DNA from 3 places in the Paenibacillus favisporus genome. Region 3 is predicted to be linked to each of the others. Evidence: predicted binding sites of a transcription regulator. Region 3 holds the regulator's gene; each other region holds the start of a gene.
What was found. Region 3 encodes LexA, which represses DNA repair genes until DNA is damaged. Its sites were predicted from a motif close to CGAACATATGTTCG; they were not measured.
Positions count from the first base shown of each region.

Region 1: ABID47_RS14485 (YolD-like family protein) is a predicted target of LexA. The motif match lies at 5,776-5,789, and genes of this name have one in related genera.
Region 2: addB (helicase-exonuclease AddAB subunit AddB) is a predicted target of LexA. The motif match lies at 3,977-3,990, and genes of this name have one in related genera.

Region 1 is NZ_JBEPLV010000003.1:281,830-288,459, reverse strand. Features, by position in the region: gene ABID47_RS14515 (Ger(x)C family spore germination protein) at 1-650, opposite strand, end outside; gene ABID47_RS14510 (spore germination protein) at 717-2,501, opposite strand; gene ABID47_RS14505 (response regulator) at 2,629-3,306, opposite strand; gene ABID47_RS14500 (sensor histidine kinase) at 3,303-4,139, opposite strand; gene ABID47_RS14495 (polysaccharide deacetylase family protein) at 4,313-5,050, shown strand; gene ABID47_RS14490 (HD domain-containing protein) at 5,058-5,726, opposite strand; gene ABID47_RS14485 (YolD-like family protein) at 5,831-6,094, shown strand; gene ABID47_RS14480 (YfiT family bacillithiol transferase) at 6,220-6,630, shown strand, end outside.
Region 2 is NZ_JBEPLV010000001.1:256,780-263,409, reverse strand. Features, by position in the region: gene addA (helicase-exonuclease AddAB subunit AddA) at 1-396, opposite strand, end outside; gene addB (helicase-exonuclease AddAB subunit AddB) at 377-3,907, opposite strand; gene ABID47_RS01210 (ArsR/SmtB family transcription factor) at 4,198-4,575, opposite strand; gene ABID47_RS01205 (SRPBCC family protein) at 4,578-5,003, opposite strand; gene ABID47_RS01200 (hypothetical protein) at 5,275-6,366, shown strand; gene ABID47_RS01195 (MazG nucleotide pyrophosphohydrolase domain-containing protein) at 6,592-6,630, shown strand, end outside.
Region 3 is NZ_JBEPLV010000001.1:868,113-874,742, reverse strand. Features, by position in the region: gene metH (methionine synthase) at 1-1,276, opposite strand, end outside; gene ABID47_RS04205 (1,2-dihydroxy-3-keto-5-methylthiopentene dioxygenase) at 1,482-2,021, shown strand; gene ABID47_RS04200 (FixH family protein) at 2,112-2,525, opposite strand; gene ABID47_RS04195 (HAD family hydrolase) at 2,756-3,550, opposite strand; gene ABID47_RS04190 (hypothetical protein) at 3,590-4,105, opposite strand; gene ABID47_RS04185 (DUF896 domain-containing protein) at 4,359-4,541, opposite strand; gene ABID47_RS04180 (LysM peptidoglycan-binding domain-containing protein) at 4,643-5,023, opposite strand; gene lexA (transcriptional repressor LexA) at 5,263-5,889, shown strand; gene ABID47_RS04170 (response regulator transcription factor) at 5,985-6,630, opposite strand, start outside.

The DNA of each region.
Region 1 (6,630 bases), on a different contig from region 3:
TTTTCTTTAGTTCCCGCCTTTTCCGAATCACCGATGAATTCAACGCTCCCGGTAACGGCCATTTCCCCGGGGTTATTCAATTTAAGAATAAAATCCTTCATACTAACGGGATAGGCTGCGCTCGCCCGCTTGTTGTAGCTTTCTAGCGTTTTGTACATCTGCTTGACCGGTAATTTTTCCATATTGGTCAAGGTTTCCAATACTTGGGCCGCTGTTCCGTGTTTCGCGACAAGCAAAGAAAAATCGATCCGGATCTCCGGGTCCCGGTCAATTAAATCGAATAAGCCATCAACCCCTTTCTTCGCCAAATCCTCACCAATAATCATCATTTGGTTGTGGGCGAAGTAAAAGCGGCGCGGCGCGACATTGTCCATATTCTGCAATGCGTCCAGTATAGTCCTGCCCCTTCCGATATATTTCGTCACCGGAATTCCGCTGGTTCCCCCTCCGCCGCCCGGACTGCTCTCCGAAGCCTGGCTGGGCACCACAACCTGCAGAGACACGAGAATGTTATCCGGATTGTCCGGATCTACGTCCAGCCCCATGCCCAAAACGATGGAGAGCTGGTCCAAAAACTTGATATCCCAGCAGCCTGACAGGGGCAGCAAGAGCATCAGACATAAAGTGATATGACAGATTCGTTGAAACATATCATCGCTCTCTCCCTTCATGACAGAATCTCGAATACCGTTTTTGGAATCTCGCATGACATCCGGTTACACTTCGTTCGGATCCTGCGTTTGATGCGGCTCATTCTCGTCCCTGTCCGCCTGTTGATTGCCCATCGTGCCTTCCCGGAACCGGACCGTATCATTTCTGCTGATCAGCTTTGGCCGTTTCTTCATATGATCCTGAGGCGCCCGGATCATTGAATCCTTCAGCTCAGAAAGAATAATCGGCGAATAGGGTGTCATATAAGGCACGTTTAGGGACTTTAGGCTGCACAAATGCAGTACCATCATAAGCAGCGTACAGGCAATCCCGTAAATGCCGAATAGCGATGCCGCGATCAGCATAATAAAACGGAGCATCCGTGCGGCAATTCCGATGTTATAGGCCGGGGACACGAAACTCGCAATAGCCGTCAGCGACACGACGATGACGACGACGGGGGATACGATCCCCGCTTCGACCGCAGCCTGCCCTAAAACGAGGCCTCCCACGATCGAAATGGTGTTCCCGACCGACCGGGGCATCCGCACGCCAGCTTCCCGCAAAATTTCAAATACCGTTTCCATGATAAAGGCCTCGACAAAGGCGGGAAAAGGAACTCCCTCCCGCTGCACCGCCAGCTTCAGCAGCCAAGAGGTCGGAATCATTTCCTGGTGAAATCCGATGATCGCCACGTAAAAAGAAGGAAGCAGCAGGCCAATAAGGAACGAGGAAAAGCGCAGGACCCGGATCAAACTGCCGACATCAAACCGGTTGTAGTAATCCTCAGAGGCCTGGAAAAACATGTTGAAGGTAGTCGGAAGGAGCAGCACAAATGGGGTTCCATCCACCAAGATAGCAATGCGGCCTTCCAGAAGGCTGGCGGCGATCACGTCAGGACGTTCACTGTGATAGATGGTAGGAAAAATCGTCTTGTTCGTATTTTCGATGAGCTCCTCAATATACCCTGACTCCAGGACACCGTCGATATCAATGACCGAGAGACGCTTCCGGACCTCATCCACATTTTTTTCGTCCACGATGCCGTGAATATACATGATGCCTACGTCGGTCTGCGTGACTCTTCCCAGCTGCATTTCTTCCAGCCACAGATTCGGACTTTTGATCTTCCTTCTGAGCAGCGCCGTGTTGGTGCGAATCGATTCCGTAAAGCCTTCCCGCGGGCCGCGGATGACCGTCTGGGACTCCGGTTCGCTGACGCTCCGCCGTTCCCCCCCTTTGGTGCTGGCGATAACCGCAATGCCAATCCGGTCAATAAAAAGAATCGTATCTCCGGACATCAGATGAATATACAGCTTACTCCACTCGGAGATTTCGTAAATTTCGCCGACGGCCAGCGCCTTTTCCTTGAACAGACGCAAAAATCTCTCGTCCTTTTCCGGCGCTGCACCCGGCTCATCCTCATTGATATCTTCACTGAACTTGCCCTTTTCCGGGTCTTCGCCTTCTATTCCTTCCTTGACGTCCTGTTCCAGTTCCCACGCCTCGTTAAGCTCTGCTTCCGATGCGAACTGCTTGATTTCATTCAAGACGGTTTCGATCGCAAATTCTGAAACCGATGACGTGTCGACGAGCCCGTCGATATATACAAAGGCGACTTTCCGGCCTAAATTCCGGGCAACAATTTTGCGGATGACCAGGTCATTGCTGCCACCCATGTCCTTGTTTAGCCGGTCCAGATTACTTTTCAAATCGCGGTACAGCCTGTCCGGGTGCAGCTCTGCCGGATCCGTCCCCACGGATTCCTGATACGGTGAGCCGTTCTTCCCAGCCCGGTTTGAAGGCTGCTGTTGTGTTGAAGCATTGCGGGATTTCTTTTTGCCAACCATCCGGGTCTCCACCTTGTCCATTTATGATGCTTATACTTTCCAAGTCAGGGTAATTTCATCCAAGTCGGTCTCCATGCAAGCACAAAAAAACGCAGGGTTTACACCCTGCGCTGCTCAAAAACGCCAACTACTCTTTTTTCAATTTCTGGAACAAGCCCTGCCGCCGGCTTACTAAGCCTTTCTCCAAGGCATAACGCGTCAGCTGAACCCGGTTCTCCAAATGAAGCTTCTGCAGTATGTTTTTCAGGTGGTTTTTAACCGTCTGGTCAGAAATCTTGAGCTCGGCGGCAATTTCCTTGTTGGTAAGCCCCGAAGCCACCCAATTTAAAATTTCGCGCTCCCGCGCGGTCAACGTCTCATGATGCTCCGGGCTCTTGGGGGCAAGCGGAAATTCCCTTAAAATTTGCGTGGCAAGTTCCCGGCTGAGCGGCGCTTCGTCGCTCATGATCCCCCGTAAATACTCAAGCCATGTCGACGGGGATAAATTTTTGAGCAGATAGCCCTGCGCTCCCTGCTTTAACGCCTCGAACAAATGCGTCACATCGTCCGACACCGTAATCATAACGATTTTGACGTAAGGATACTGCAGCTTGATCTGCCTTGTCGCCTCCAACCCGCCAATGCCCTGCATTTGGATGTCCATCAGGATCAGGTCGGGCATCAATAACTCGGTCATACTTACGGCTTCCTCGCCGCTGTGGGCCATGCCGACCACTTCAAACGCCGGGTCAGCCGACAGGATTTCGGTCACCGCTTCGCGCGCATGAGCGGAGTCATCGGCAACCAGCACTCTGAACGTATTCAATGGTTATGGGCCTCCTTTCTGATCTCCACCCGGCTGCCCCGCTGCATCGGCAGAATCAGCATTTTCCAGCCAAGCTCCTCGGCGCGCTCCTTCATGATCCGAAGGCCGTACCGGTCCTTCAAATGAAACGGATCCGTATGAATCCCCCGCCCGTTGTCATCGACGAAAACCGTCCAGCCCCGGCCGTCCAGCGTGCCTTTGATCGTCACCTTGGTGGCATGGGCATGCTTGTGAATGTTCAGCAGCGCTTCCCGGATGCAGGCCAGAAGCTCTACTTTTTCCTTGGCGCTCAAAGCCGCATCCGGAATGGACCATTCGATCCAGGGCTGGATCAGCGTTTCCTTGGCTGTATGTTCGATCCTTGAACGCATCGAAGCCTGATATTCCCGCTCCTCCGGCGATTCCGGATAGCGAAGATTGGCGATCGCCTGCCGCACGTACCGGTTCACTTCATGAACCGACTTGCGCAGCTCCTGGAAGTCCGCCGATTCCCGGGCTCCCCGGCCGCGCGCCTCCGCCCGGTCCATCTTGACCGACAGCAGAAACAGGGACTGCGCGATGCCGTCATGCAGTTCCCTGGCAAGCAGATCCCGTTCTTCCAGGGCTGCTTTTTCCGCCCGCTCCCGGTTCAGCTCCTCCTGCACCTGTTCCAGCCTCCGGAACAGCATGCTAAGCAGGGTCATGCTGATAAAGAACAGAAACACCGGCGTAAGAAAATTACCCACCTTCATCGATATATAAGGCATCAGAAACGCATGCCTCGCATATTCCCATATCCCTACAGCCAGTGTAGGAATAATCAATATCATCCACTTGATTTGTTTATAGGACATGCCTTGATCCGCACCTTCCCCGGGCACTCCCGGCATATTCAGACTTTGTCTCTATTGTATCACGGCCCGCCCGGCGTATGTTAGAACGGTTCGTGTCACATACTACGAAGCGAACTTGTCTTTGTTTGGACGTTTGGATGGAAGCATCGACAACGAACAACCGGGAGGACCTTATGCGCACAAGGCTTTATGCAACGCTATCAATGCTGCTTTTGACGATTTCGGTGACGGCTGCTCCGGCGGCGGGGGCTTCTCCCGTAAACCAAGGCAGAGAGTACTATGAACAAAGGGGAGACGTCATCTGGGAGATTCCGAACCGGGAAAAGATTATAGCACTGACCTTCGATGACGGGCCGGATCCAGAGGATACGCCGCAGATTCTCGACCTGCTGAAGCAGTATCACGCAAAGGCAACGTTTTTTGTCGTCGGCAAACAGGTTCAGGAGCACCCGGAGCTCGCCAAGCGGCAGGTGGCCGAAGGCCATGAGCTTGCCAACCACACCTTCGACCATATGTATTTTAACCGCCGGAGCTCACCGGAGGTCATCGTGCGGGAGCTGCGGGAAACCCAGGAAGCCATATACCAGGTTACCGGTAAAAAAACCTACCTGTTTCGCCCTCCCGGAGGATATTATAACGACCGTATGATCCAAATTTGCAAGAAGGAGGGTTATCTCGTCGTCATGTGGTCCTGGCATCAGGACACCTGGGACTGGAACCGGCCGGGCGTCGCCAAGATCGTGAACAAGGTGCTGAACAACGCGCGCAACGGCGACATCGTCCTGATGCACGACCACGTGGAGGGCAAGTCCCAAACCGTCGACGCGTTAAAACAAATCCTGCCTGAACTGCAGAAGCGCGGATATCGCTTCGTTACCGTATCGGAGCTGGTAGAGTACAACATTCCTTGAGGGGCGTTTACACGCGCCCCTTTTTTGGCGCTTCCTCCCCAGGCCATTCACGTTGGAATTGCGCAAGAAACTGCTCCATAAAGGCGTGGCGGGAAGCAGCCTCCCGCTGGGCCGCCGGCGTATTCATCAGATCTTTCAGCTTCAGCAGCTTCTCGTAAAAATGGTTCACCGTCGTCCCCTGCCGGCTGCGGTATTCCTCCTGGGTCATGCTAGTCCGCGGCGGCTCGGCGGGATCATACATGAGTCTTCCCCGTGATCCGCCAAAGGCAAACGTGCGGGCAATACCGATCGCTCCGATGGCGTCCAGACGGTCTGCGTCCTGCACGACCCGCCCCTCCAAAGTCGACATGGGCCTGCCGCCTCCGCCGCCATAAGACATTGTCCCGATGATCTCCTGTACATGATCCACGAGCGCGGCATCCGCTCCATGGTCCGTGAGCCAAGAGGAAATAGCTGCCATGCCCTCCTCTTTCGAAGACACGATTTTCTCGTCGGCCAGGTCATGAAAAAGGGCCGCCAGCTCGCAGACGACCGGGTCGGCCCCTTCCTGCTCCGCCAGCCTCTTCGCCCACTCCGCCACCCGGTAAATATGCCACCAGTCGTGGCCGGACGGCTCAGACTTTAAACGATCCTTCACGTATTCCCTTGCTTCCATAATCATTTGGCTTGTCTCCATATGCTTTCCTCCAAGCTGCTTTATTTTTCTGAACAATCGCGGTTGAATCCGAACATATATTCGCCTATAATACAATGCATAGCTCTTTTAATAAATGAGGTGAAATGATGATCAACCGATCCTGTGAACCGTCGGCGAGTTTCAATTCTACCATGAAAGAGGCTGCTTGGACACAGACCAGCCGCTTGCTGGAGGAATCCCTCCGCCGTCACCTGAAAGTAACCCTGCACCTTGCCGGTGCCGGACCCGAACAAGAAATCCGGGGCTTCGTCACCGTGATTAACACCTATCTGGAAGAGATCAAGTTCAGAGCTGAAGACGAATGGCTGTGGATCAAATTCAGCGAGATCACTTCCGCGCATACATAAAGCCGGCTTGAAGGAACGACAGGAGTCCTTAGCGAAAAGGTTACAAGGGAAACTGGCTTATATCATATTGGAATACAACGGTTTCCCGTATACATATTACTGAGCAAACGGAGGAATTAGTTATGATCGATGATTTGAAATATCCTATCGGGCTTTGTGATACGAAGAAAGATCTGAACGAGGATGAGCAGACAGCATTGATCGGCGAAATCCGCAGCCTGCCTTCGAAGCTGCGTCAAGCTGTCAGCGGATTATCCAAGGAGCAGCTGGACACGCCTTATCGGCCGGGCGGCTGGACCGTCCGTCAAGTCGTGCACCATGTCGGAGACAGCCACATGAACAGCCTGATTCGGCTTAAACTTGCTTTAACCGAGGATAATCCGGTGATAAAACCTTATGAGGAGCAATTATGGGCTGAACTTGCAGATTCCGCGCTGCCTGATCCGGAGCTTTCCCTGGACCTGCTGGAGGCGCTGCATGTCCGTTTTGTGCTTGTCCTGGAAAGCTTGAACGGTGACCAGTGGCTCAGAACTTAC
Region 2 (6,630 bases), 610 kb from region 3:
CCCCGGATCGATCGGGATCATCTGATAATACCTGCGGATCACTTCAAGACAGAAAGAGTGAAGCGTTGTAATGGAAGCACGCCCGAGCAGGGACAGCTGCCGCCGGAGGTGGGTATTCTCCGGATCCTTCTCCAGCTGCCGGTCCAGCGCGTCGCGGATGCGCTCACGCATCTCGGCCGCAGCTGCCTTAGTGAACGTGGCGACAAGCAGTCTGTCCACGCTGAAGCCCTGCTCCTCATTCAAAATTTTCCGGATGATCCGTTCCACCAGAACGGCTGTTTTCCCTGAGCCTGCCGCCGCCGCGACCAGAATGTGATCGCCGTGAAGCGAAATCGCCTTCCACTGATCGTCGCTCCACATGCTGCCTGCCGGCTTTTCAATTTCGATCATGCGCATCTCCTCCTTGGCGGCTGGACATCATTTCCCATACCTGCGATTTATTTGGCTTGCCGAGCAAATGGTAATGGTTGCCCTCGACATTTTCGTCAAACTGGCACACCGGCTTAAACGGACAGAACGTGCATGCCGTCTCCTGCTGGATGCGGTAAGGCTCGATGTCCACGTCCCCTTCGGTAATTCTCGTTCCGATCCGGGTGATATTGTCCCTGACGGAAGACAGCAGCGTGTCCCACTGCTCCGGCGTAGCGACCGATGCGGAGCTGTAGAAGCTTCCGTCCGATTTGACGGCAACCGGAAGGATGGATGAATGGCCTTTGTCCAGAGATGCGTCCATTTTGGATATGACGTCGCGGTCGGCCAGAAGCAGCCCCTTCATTTTAAACCGTTTGAGCAGCTCTTCCGCCGCCTGGTCCATCGTCAGCCCGTTGCTCGACTGCAAGATCGGATCATGCACGTGAAAATACAGCGTTCCCGCCGGCAGCGCCTTGCTGCCCAGCCAATGCTCCGCATAGGTCAACAGCACGTCCAGATAGGTCAGCATCTGCAGGGACAAGCCGTAGTACACCTCATGAAGCCGCAGGTCCTTCTGTCCGGATTTATAATCGATTACGCGCAGCAGCAGTCCGTTTTCGCCTTGGGCCATATCCACCCGATCGATTCGCCCGATGACCTCCATCACCGTTCCGTTCTCGAGGGAGAAGGTCAGCGGAGGCAGCGGTTTACCCGGGCCAAAATCCAGCTCCAGGCCGACCGGCTCAAAGCTTCCCCGCCGTGCCTGTTCGCCCAGAATGACAGAGGCGCGGCTGACGATGTTTTTGAGCTTGCGCGAAATGTAGCCGTAGCGCTTGCTGCTCATCAAAATTTCTCCCTGCAGCATCGGAGCGAGGCGCTCTACCGTTGTTTCCGCTTCGCGCCGGCACTCTTCGGCGGTTAGGCTTCCCCAGCTCCGCTTCTGTTCCTGCAGCCGCAGCGCCATTTGGGTCAGCGCCGCGTGGAACAGCTGGCCGATATCCGGTGCCTGCAGGCGGTACAGCTGCCGTTCGCGCAGCTTCAGCCCGTGTGAAGCGAAGTGCGAAAACGGGCAGGCCACGAACCGCTCCATGCGGGATACGCTCGTCCGGATTTTGGCACCGTACAGCCTGCGGCTGGTCTGCGGCTCCAACTGGCGGGTATCGTTGCGGTAAAACAGCGACCGCAGCAGCATATCCAGCGGCCCCTTCCATTCCCGTTCCCGGATATACCAGTTGTACACATCCCACCACAGCTGCGGAATTTCCGCGCCCTGTTTCCATTTGCGCAGCTGAATGATCAAATGGCTGAGGCTCTGGCGGGGGTGGGACAAATACTCAAGCAGCTCTTCTTCCCGCTGCTCCGCCGATGGCTGCGCCGACAGACGGCGAACCGGCAGACCGGGGAACATTTTGCGGACATGCCGCACCACTTCGGACGGCAGCAGCTCCTTGCCCTCATCGTCTGCGGCCGGATAGCTGACCCATACATGCCGGCTGGCCGAGGTCAAGGCGTTGTAAATCAGGAACCGTTCGTCGAGCAGCTTGCGCGAAATGCCAGGCGCCAGTTCCATTCCGGTTTGCGACAACAGGGAGCGCTCCTGTTCGGTCAGCACCCCGTCATCCTGAAACACGGCCGGGATGACTCCGTCGTTGACGCCGAGCAGAAACGCGTACTTTACACCACCCGTCCGCGTCCGGTCCATATTGCCGACCAGCACCTGATCGAGCGCAGGCGGAACGAGGCCCAGCTTCAGTTCGCTCAGTCCCGTTTCGAGAATGCCGGCAAACAGCTCGAAGGCCATCTTCTCCGTACCCATCATTTCCACAATCTGATCCAGCAGCTCCAGGACCGCATCCCACAGCTGGCGGTGTTCCCTCGCCGCCTCCGGACGCCCGGATTCCAGCGCTTCGCGGCTCCACAGGTCCAGCTTCTCGGGAATGTCGGCTTCCTCAAGCAGACGGAAGACCGCTGTGCTGAGCTCCTCGGCGCTGCCCGCCTTCTTCACCCGCTTGCCGAAGGCCAGCAGCGGCTCGCTGACCACCCTCCGGCAGTGCTCCATCAGGCTGAGAAGCTGCTCTCCGGATCTGCGTCGCTCTCCGCCGTTTTCCTCCAGGGACAGGCTCGGAACGGCTTTCCACGGGCGGCCGTCCGTCCAGCGGTATCCCTGAATTCCACAGGCGAGAGCGTAGTTCTCGAGCACGTCCATATCCTCCCGCCCCAGCGACCCGTCCAGCGGAAGCAGCAGGTCGCTCTTGATGCAGCGGAATACGTCCTCATGCCGCCAGTTCCGGCGTACGACATCCAGTGCGGAACGAATAAACTCCACCAGCGGATGGTGCAGCTCGCTTCGCTTCTGGTCGAGAAAGAACGGAATGCCGTAGTCCCGGAACAGGGGCTCCACCAAATGCTCGTAATCGCCCAAATTACGGACGAACACGGCCATGTCGCGGTATCTCGCCCCTTCCTCCCTGGCCAGGCGCAGCATCTCCCTCAAAGCCCCTTCCACTTCGGTGCGCCGGTTCTCGGCCGCATAGAGGGAAATCCCTTCGGTTTCCTGAACCTGATCTCTCTCCTGCCCCCTCCAGGGAATCCGCCGGTCATACCCGCGCTCTAAATGAGCAAGCCGCGGGCTGAGGCGGAATTTGGGCAGGTCCGATGCCGGCAGAATCGAATCGTTCGTTTCGACGCCCAGCTCGTCGGCCATTCCTCTCAGCTTGATGTAAGTCGTGGCGGTCGGGTGGAACAGGTCCAGCTCATGCGGCTGCATGCTGCCGTGGTACGGCTTGTCCAGCGTGAGCGCAATCGTGACCGATGACGCATGGGCCATCAGCTCGCGAACAACCCCGTATTCCTGCGGAGTCATCCCGTGGAAGCCGTCGATCCATACGTCCGCGCCTTTGACATAAGACGAGCGGCGAATCCCTTCGGCCAAAGTGACAAGCGTATCTTCATCATCTATATAAAGCGGTGATATTTCCTGTTCAAAGTCGCGGTACACCGTCCATAAATCCTCCAGCTTATCTCGCAGGATCGGCGCGGCCGCCTTCTGCTCCGTCAGCTGGGTCAAATGCTCTTCCAGCACGGCGGAATCTACGCAGTACCGTTTGAGCTCGGTATACAGCTCGTTCAGCTTGCCTATGAAACCCAGCTGGTCGCCGGAGGCACCGAACAGCTTCAGCTCCTCTTTGCGGCGCTGAATGATTTTGTACAGCAGCATTTTTTTGCCTTCTTCGCTGATGCCGACTCTCGCTGACCCGCCGGTCTCCTGCATCACCCGGTACGCCAGGCGCCGGAAGCTGAGAACCTGCGCACGGACGCTGCCTTTGACAGCGCCCGATGATACCAGGTTGTGCTCCGCCTGGAATGAGCCCTGCTCGGGAACGAGCAGGATCAGCGGGCTGCCCTTAGGCTCTGTTTGCAGCCGGGACGTAATCTCGCTTAAGATCGCCGTCGTCTTGCCGCTACCGGATCGTCCGATCAGAAAATGAACCGACATGGTGTTGCCTCCTTCGTATGTAAACCTCGAAAACTATTAAATATAAGTATAACACAACCTTTTTTGAAAAGAACGTATGTTTGCGGAACTGTAAAAAGGAGGCACTTGCCGTTTTTTGCATTTATCCGATACGCTCAACCCTAAGGAACGCCGTGTCCCGGCATGCCAAACAGCGGTACAGGAGGATGTGATCCTCTTGTACCGCTGTCTCTTGTTTCGCTTGATTTTTACGAATGCTAGTTTCCATCATGCAGGGATCATGGTTCAGTATAGAGCGATTGAATCACCGGCTAATCTTGTTCCTTCTCCTTTTCCACAAGGGTCAGCGGGGCAGGGAAGCGTTCGGAACCATCCGACTCCACGAAGTGCTGCAGGGCCGCCATCTTGTTCTCCCAAAAGCGTTCAAAATAGGAGTACCAATCCTTGAGCTCCTGCAAGGGCCCCGGATCCAGCCGGTACCTCGTCTCGCGGCCGACCTTCCTTTCCTTCACCAGTCCTGCCTCCGACAGAATCCGCAGATGCTTGGAAACCGCCGTCCGGCTCATCGGAAAATGGCTGCTGAGAACCGTTACGGGCATCTCCTGATCGGACAGCAGCTTCAGCAGCTGGCGCCGGGTCGGGTCGGCCACGGCCTGGAACACGTCGTGCTTGGACGCAGTCGCCGTCATGCTTACGCCTCGACGTATCTGCCCAGCTTCTGGTGGAGTCCGGCCCAGCCTTGGTCCATCGTCTCGCGCACGATCGTGTGCGGCTGGTTGAACTCGGTCACTTGGTCCGCGCTCCAGCCGGAGTGGATGAGCGTTACTTCCGTTTTGCCGTCCAGCTCCTTCAGTTCGAAAGCAAGCGTCCAGTCCTTGCCCCAGCGGAACGCAAGCCGGTGCGGCGGATCCACTTCGGTCACCTTGCACGGCGACATGCCGTACGGACCGGCATTAATGTGAAATTCGTGGCCTACGACGGGCTGCATGTCATTGGGCATGAACCAGGCGGACAGCCCTTCGGGAGTCGCCACCGCCTCCCACACTTTCCGAATCGGAGCCTGGAATACGCCGGTGTGGCGAATATCAGGCAAAGCATTGTTTGTTGAGTTTTCCATGTATAAGTACCTCCATTTGCAGTCAATAAACCCGGTTTACATTCGAATGCGAAACCAATTGGTTTCACATGGATTATACGAAACCTTTTGGTTTCATGTCAACCCCTTGTCCTTCTGCGGCCCGTAAGCCGGAATCCAACGAAAAAAGGAGCCTTTCGGCTCCTTATATTGCTATTATAGCTCATATTTCCAAAAACAAACAGTCTACCATTTTTCACCTGACATTCTATAATGAGGACGTTCCCACTTTAAGGCAAAGGGAGGAAATACGGTGGATATCAAGGATTGTTCAAGTTCGTCTGAAAATCAGCCCGGGACGGTCGGTTCAGCAAGAGCCGCTGCAGCGGACTGGGTGTTGCACCAAGCCTCAAAGGAAAAAGGATTTATAGGCGCTTATTTCACGGGTTCCACGATCGGAATGCCGGAAGATGCCCCGATGTCTCCAAGCTCCGATATCGACGTGATGGTCGTGTCCGAACTGGCGGAGCCGCCGTTAAAACCGGGTAAGTTCATATATCGGGATACCCTGATCGAAGGCTCTTACATCTCCCTATCCGAGCTATCCTCGGTGCAAAAGGTGCTCGTCTCGCACCATCTGGCAGGCCCGTTCCGGGTGAATACGATCATCTCCGATCCCCATGGCCATTTGCATCGCCTGTATTCAGAAGTATCCCGGCATTTTGCCGATGAGGTCTGGGTGCGACAGCGGTGCGAAAACGTCCTGCAGCAAATCAAGCGGTCTCTGCTCGGCCTCGACTTGTCCCTGCCGCTGCATGACTTGTTCACATCCTGGCTCTTCCCTACGGGCATCACCACGCATGTGCTGCTGCTCGCCGCCCTGAAAAACCCGACGGTGCGGCTCCGTTACGCAGCCGTCCGCGGCGTATTGGAAGATTACGGGCTGAGCTCGCTGTACCCCGAGCTGCTTCGCCATCTCGGCTGTGCCGATTTGGAGCCGGAGCGGGCGATGCAGCATGTCAGGTCGCTCGAGCGGACCTTCGATACCGCGGCTGCCGCCGCCAAAACGCCCTTTTTCTTCAGCAGCGACATTTCTCCGGTTTCCCGCCCGATCGCCATCGACGGGAGCATAACGTTAATTGAACAAGGACTCCATCGAGAGGCGGTGTTTTGGATGGGCGCCACCTTCGCGCGCTGCCACAAAATTCTCGCCGCAGACAGCGATCCGAATGTGCAAAAGGAGCTTGCCCCCGGTCTGGAAGCATTTCTGGCCGATCTCGGCTTTCACACCGTCCAGGACTTCAGCGTGCGTGCCGCTGCGGTCATCGACTTTTTGCCGGAGGTGTGGCGCGCGGCGGAAACGATCATGGCGTCCAACCCTGAAATTACCGGCCGTTCCATGTGATCTCCTGGCAGCCTATTGGCTTTGTATATTAGTTCTCCTCGGCATAACGTTCGGCTTCCCTTCCTGTCCATATTTTTTCAGTCTATTTAATGTGTACCAAAATGTAAATCATGGTTTTTGCCCTCAATCCAGCCTTTGAATAACGCGCCACCCTCTTGCCTCCATCCCTTATACTTATAGAAGTGCCTATCACTAGAACATGAATTGCAAGAGGAGGCGGAAACTGTGGATGTGAACGCATTTCAGCAGTGGGTCAAGGAGTAT
Region 3 (6,630 bases):
GGTTAATGGAGTTAATAATCGCTTTACCCTGGGAATATTTGAGCGCAAGGTCGATGACCTTCGGATCGGTCGTGTCGATCATGAGCGGCACTTTGACCTTTTTCACCACCAGCTCCAGGAACTGTTTGATATCCTCCGCTTCATCCCGGTCCGGATCCTGCACGCACACGTCGATGACATGCGCTCCGTTTTTGACCTGGGCCCGGGCGATCTCCGAAGCTTCTTCGTACTTCCCTTCCACGATCAGGCGCTTGAATTTGCGGGAGCCGAGCACGTTGGTCCGCTCTCCCACCATATATGGCCGGTTGTCCGACTCAATGTACACGGGCTCAATCCCGGACAGCGCCGGCGGATGGCTCCCTTCCATTTGACGAGGCTGGTAACCCTTCATGACCTCGTTCAGCGCACGGATATGATCCGGGGTCGTTCCGCAGCAGCCGCCGGCAATATTGAGCCAGCCCTGCTCCGCAAAGGCTTCCATCTTCCGGGCCAGCGACTCCGGAGATTCATGGTAATGCCCGTTCTCATCCGGAAGGCCGGCATTCGGATAGCAGCTGACCGCCGTTTTGGCCATGGAGGCGAGCGAACGGATGTGATCGCGCATGAATTCCGGACCTGTCGCACAGTTAAGGCCGACCGAAATCGGATTCAGGTGCTCCAGCGAAATGTAGAACGCTTCAATGTTCTGCCCGGCCAAGGTCGTCCCCATCGGTTCGATCGTACCGGAAATCATGATCGGCAGCGTGATCCCAGTGCTTGCAAAGGCATTCCGGATTCCGATGCTGCCAGCCTTAACATTCAGTGTATCCTGGCTCGTTTCAAGTAAGAGGGCGTCGACCTTGCCCTCGATCAGGGCAACCGCCTGCTCCTCATAGCTGCTCACGAGCTCTTCAAAAGTTACGCCCCCGGTCACCGACAGCGTCTTCGTCGTCGGGCCAATCGCGCCGACTACGTACCTAGGCTTGTCCGGCGTGCTGAATTTATCCGCCGCTCTGCGGGCAATTTCCGCAGCAAGCAGATTAATCTCCCGCGCCTTCTCGGGAATGTCGTATTCAGACAATACGACCGAGGTAGCGCCGAACGTATTCGTCTCTATGAGATCCGCCCCGGCTTCAAGATACTTCTCGTGGATCTGTTCGATCACATGGGGACGGGTAATGACCAGCATTTCATTACAGCCTTCCAGCTCTTCTCCACCAAAATCCTGAGGGCCAAGGTCGACCTGCTGGATCATGGTACCCATGGCACCGTCCAATATCAATATTCGTTCTTTCATTAATTCCTTCAAGTCAGGTCTGTTCACTGTATGTCCCCCCTGCCAAACGTTAAATCTTAGTTTATCAGAATAGCCCTTATTAGAAAAGTGCAAGAAATGCCTTAAGGGAGGGTTTTGCGCCTGATTTTCGTATAATATATAATCGACAACAAAAGTATGGTTCGCTATAATATGAATTAATCCAAGTGGAAAAGAGGGTTTAGAGATGGCTGAAATCGTGATTCGCAATACGAACGAACGGATTACCGGCGACGATAATGTTCGTGAGTTCCTCAACAATCAAAACGTTCTTTATGAAAAATGGGATGCTTCCAAGCTGCCTCTGGAGCTTCAAACCAATTTTCAACTGAACGACGAGCAGAAAAAGCAAATCCTGGACACCTACGATGAGGAGATCCGTGATCTGGCGGCCCGCCGCGGCTACAAGATCTGGGACGTCATCACGCTGTCCGACGCTACGCCGAACCTTGAAGACCTGCTGAATAAATTCGAAGAGGTTCATACCCACACCGAAGACGAAATCCGGGCAATCGTGGGCGGCAAAGGAATTTTCGTAATCAAGGGCGCAGGCGACATCGGCTACTTCAATGTAGAGCTCGAAGCCGGTGATGTCATCTCCGTTCCGGAAAATACAAACCACTTCTTTACGCTGATGGACAATCGTAAAATTATCGCCGTCCGCCTCTTTATCGAAGAAAACGGCTGGGTCGCCCATCCGGTTCAGGACCCAAGCTTTCAGTCCTAATCCATAAATATAGCGATATACGCAGCAACCCCCGCCTTCGCCAGGAAGGACGGGGGTTGCTTGTCGTTATCAAACGAATCATGATGATGATTATTCCGTCACGGTCAGCTTTTTCGTCGGCATCGTATGCTGTGGTCCTACCGTAACATGTGACGTGATGCTGTAGGTGCCCGCCTGATCGAAGGTTTTATCGAGCGTATACTTCCCTCCGCCGGCGTTCTGAGCGGCCACCTTTTCATGGCTGCTGCTGTCGCCTTCCTTCGCGATTTCAATCATAACCTCATCGGCCTTATCGACTGGTTTATCCTTTTGCGTTACGTTCACTTCAATGGTAACTTGGTTACCTACCTTGGCCTGCTCCGGCGTCCAGCTTAGATCCACCTGCACCGGATCCATCATGCTCTCGCTCATGTCCATGCCCGCATGACCACTGCCGCCGCTGCCGCAGCCTGCTATGCTCCATACCGCCAGCAGCAGCAGAGCAACAAAACCGTACTTTCTCAAGCGAAGTCACTCCCTATACGTCTATCTATGTATGCTGTTTGTCCATATTCTTCATCATTATACATAATTATCGCCTCACCCAAACAATCCAACTGTTAACAAAATGGAACAAATTGACCGGAGAGCGGTCGATACTGCTCAGCAAACGGGGCATTCATATGCACAAGGTATAATAAAAGCCTGCCGGACGAAGGGATTCCCCTCTGGGCAGGCTAACGTATAAATCCAACTTAAGACCGTTCGGCAATGATGCGATGCAGCTCGGACAGATGCTTAATTTCGTAATCAGGCTCAATGGACGGATCTTTAACTTTTCCAGTGCGGTTGATCCATACCGTGGTCAGTCCGGCGCTGTTTCCGCCTTTGATATCGGTTGTCTGCTTGTCGCCGACCATGAGTGTCTGTTCCGGTGTTAATCCAAGCAAAGAAAGCGCATGTTCGAAGATGGTCGGATCCGGTTTGCCTTTGCCGAATGTGCCGGAAATGACGATCTCGTCAAAATATGGGGCAAGCTCAGGAACGCCGGCGATCTTCTCCTGCTGGAGCGCAGGACAGCCGTTCGTCAGAAGAAGCAGCTTCTTGTTTCCTTTCAATTCGTCCAGCACCTGGAAGGTCTCTTCATATACATGGGGGCGGGAACGACGCTCGGCGGCAAATTGTTCGGCCAATTCTCCGGCCAGCTGTTCATCGTCAACCCCAAGCTTCAGCAGCCCGCGCCGCCATGATTCCTTGCGGTAGCCTGGAGCGAGCTCCTCAAGTCTGCGAAATTCAGGTTGTTCGCCTGCGCTGAAGTTGGCCCAGAGCCCTTCAAACGGGTTAATTCCAATCATTTGGGTAAAGGCAAACGTGTCATAGGATTGATATAACGTCCTTGCTTCATTGCGGACCGCTTCCTCCAGCTCCTTGGCATCAATGCCCTTCGCCTTGGCGGCCGTCTCGCATACCGCTTCAAAGGATTCCTTCACGCTGCGCTCATCCCACAACAGCGTATCGTCCAAATCGAAAAAAACAGCTTGTACCGGCATCCTCTTCCATCCTCTCCATCAGCTATCTCTTATATTTGTTTATTTTTCCAAAGGGATATTGTGGGTCTGCGCAAAACGCTCCAGACGTTCCCCTATGGCATCGGTGTCGTAGCGGTTGATCAGGCGAGTGAACACCCAATTGCCGCCTTTGCCCTTCGGCTCAATCACGACAGAGCCTTTGGCTAGCTTGATCTTGGCGATATTGTCTGCAGTCAGGCGCCGATCCCGGTTGAACTTGATCGTCGATACGGCGTTTTTCTCCACACGCAGGAAAGGCCTGCGCAAAAAGATCATCAAGCCCAAGAACACGTACATGGCCATAATGATCCAGGTCATGCTGCTATTTCCCGCCGTACCCTCCTGTCCGATCATCCCGAGCAGAAAGTAGACCGCAGCCAGAGCGACCATCGTAATCGGAAGCACATAGTTTCTTCCTTTATAAATGTCAGCCGAAGGACCTCCCGTGCTATAGATGGAAGGCTTTCCCTCTTTCTTTCTCTGCTTGTTCAGCTGCGCTGAATTTTTTCTTACCTGTCTTTCCCATGAACGGGCCATTCACGAACCTCCTCAAGATGCTTTCGTCTATATAGTTTGAACGAAAGTTTTGCATTTACTTCCTAATATATAACGGCCCAATACTGCTTACAGCATTTATTCCTGTAGTTTCACATTCTATATAATTGAAAACAAACGAAGGAAACCTGGTGCACTTACAATAGAAGCATTCTGTTATCGGTAGTGAGCCATACAATACCTTGAGTCATTCTACACCATGATCGAATGTATGAGTCTAATCCAGCCGCTGGTGTTATTTCTTCTCTTCATCCACCCATTCAATCGAGTCCAGCTGCTGTCTGAAATTTCTGCGGACATTCTGAAGGTATCTCTCACGAAGCTTGGCCCGTTCTTCGATCTCCTCTTCGGTTAAACCGGATTCCTTTTGCTTGCGCGCAAGCTCATTAATTCTCTCTACAACGCTGTCGATATCCATACAATTACTCCTCCAATATTCAAGTCATACCTAACTTTGCCATGATAAAAAGAGCTTGTCAAGGTTCACACCTTTCCAAGCTCTTGATCATTTATCTTCTATTAATATTGTGGGAGTGCCAATACTTCTCCGGCTTGAATTTCGCTGCTGGTTAAATCGTTATACTTCTTCACCGCCATAATGTATGCGCGGATATCCATGTCTTCCGGCTTATGGGCAGAAGCGATTCCCCACAACGTATCGCCTTGCTGAACGATGACATTTTTCTCTAACCGAACATCATCCGAGGTTCCCGCGAATACGCGAACGACACCTGTGCATCCGACCAAAATAATCAGGGCCGCCAGGATCAGTTTGATCAAGGCAGGGCCTGGCACGAAGGACTGGACTTTCTTCAACCAAGGAGTTGCTATAGCTTCATTGATGGATGGATTAACGGATGGGTTATTATAAATACTTTGGTATGTAGTGTGTTTCAGCATAAATATTACGCCTCCAAACGTTTGTTCTTGTTTTATGAGAACAATATAACACGAACATTTGTTTTGTTCAATACTTTTTTCGAACAATTGTTCCTATGTTTTTAGAGGCTGGTTTCCTTCATTCAGAAGCCGCAAAAATCCCGCTCCATCAAAGCAAAATCATTTAGAACTTATGTTTGTACGAACGGCAGTTCTATGTTATAATTTTACCAAACGTTACTAAATGGGGTTGATGGGGAATGTCAAAGATATCTAGCCGGCAGCAAGCGATATTGGAATTTATCAGAAATGAAGTCCGCGCCAAGGGTTATCCTCCGTCCGTCCGAGAGATCGGTGAGGCGGTAGGGTTGGCTTCCAGCTCGACCGTACACGGCCATTTGGACCGACTGGAGAAGAAAGGCTTGATCCGCAGAGACCCTACGAAGCCTCGTGCCATTGAACTGTTGGGACAAGAAGAATCCGAGAGCAGCAATCTGTTCACGCATACGATCGCCAGAGTTCCCGTAGTAGGCAAGGTCACAGCCGGGGTGCCGATCACGGCAACGGAGAACATTGAAGATTACTTCCCTCTGCCGCAGCACTATGTCGGAGATGAGAAAGTATTTATGCTTTCCGTCGTTGGGGACAGTATGATCGAGGCGGGCATTCATAACGGCGACTACGTCATCGTGAGACAGCAACAGACAGCCGATAACGGGGACATCGTCGTTGCCATGACGGATGAGGATGAAGCAACCGTGAAGACGTTTTACAAGGAGAAAGACCATATCCGGCTTCAACCGGAGAACCCGGCTTACGAACCTTTGCGTCTGAACCATGTCACCATTCTGGGCAAAGTCGTCGGGCTGTTCCGCGATATTCACTAGCAGATGATGCTGGACAAGCAGCAATAGAGCCCTTGCTCTTCCTTACTCAGGAAGGTCAAGGGCTCTATTCGGCGTTGGGATCAAGGCAGGTTGATTCAGGTGGGACACGCCTCACGGGAATCCGCCGTTTGCTCCAGACGGTACTCCGTAGGCGTTTTTCCCGTTTTTTTGCGAAACACCTGGGTAAAATGCTTGACGTCCACATATCCGACTTTGTCCGAAATGTCGGCCAGCTTCAACTGCGTTTGCAGCAGCAGCTTGCTGGCTTGTTCGATCCGCAGATTGGTGACGTATTCCTTGAAGCCGCTTCCCGTCTTCTGCTTAAACAGCTGGCTGAAGTAGACCGGATTCAGGAACACGACCGAAGCTACCTTTTCCAAGGACAGATCCGTATGATAGTGCGCTTTGATGTACTGCACCGCAACCTCGATCGCGCGGTTACCGCCCGGGTTGTTGTATTCGTACTCCAGCGATGCCGATTCCTGGCGCATCCGCCGCACTTCCTCCGGCACCCGGTGAATATCTGTGATGAGTCCCGTCGACTGAATTTGGAAAGGCACCTTGACGCATCGTTTCAAGTTAGCGCGCAGCTCATCCGTCAGGCGTTTCATCCCTCCCTCTTCCTCCAGCGAGACGAGACCGATCAGGCTCGTTTCGTCCATGCTTGTCACAAATCCGCAGCCGTGCGCTTCAATCAGCTCACCAAGCACATTTTCAATAATAAAATGCTCCAGATGCACC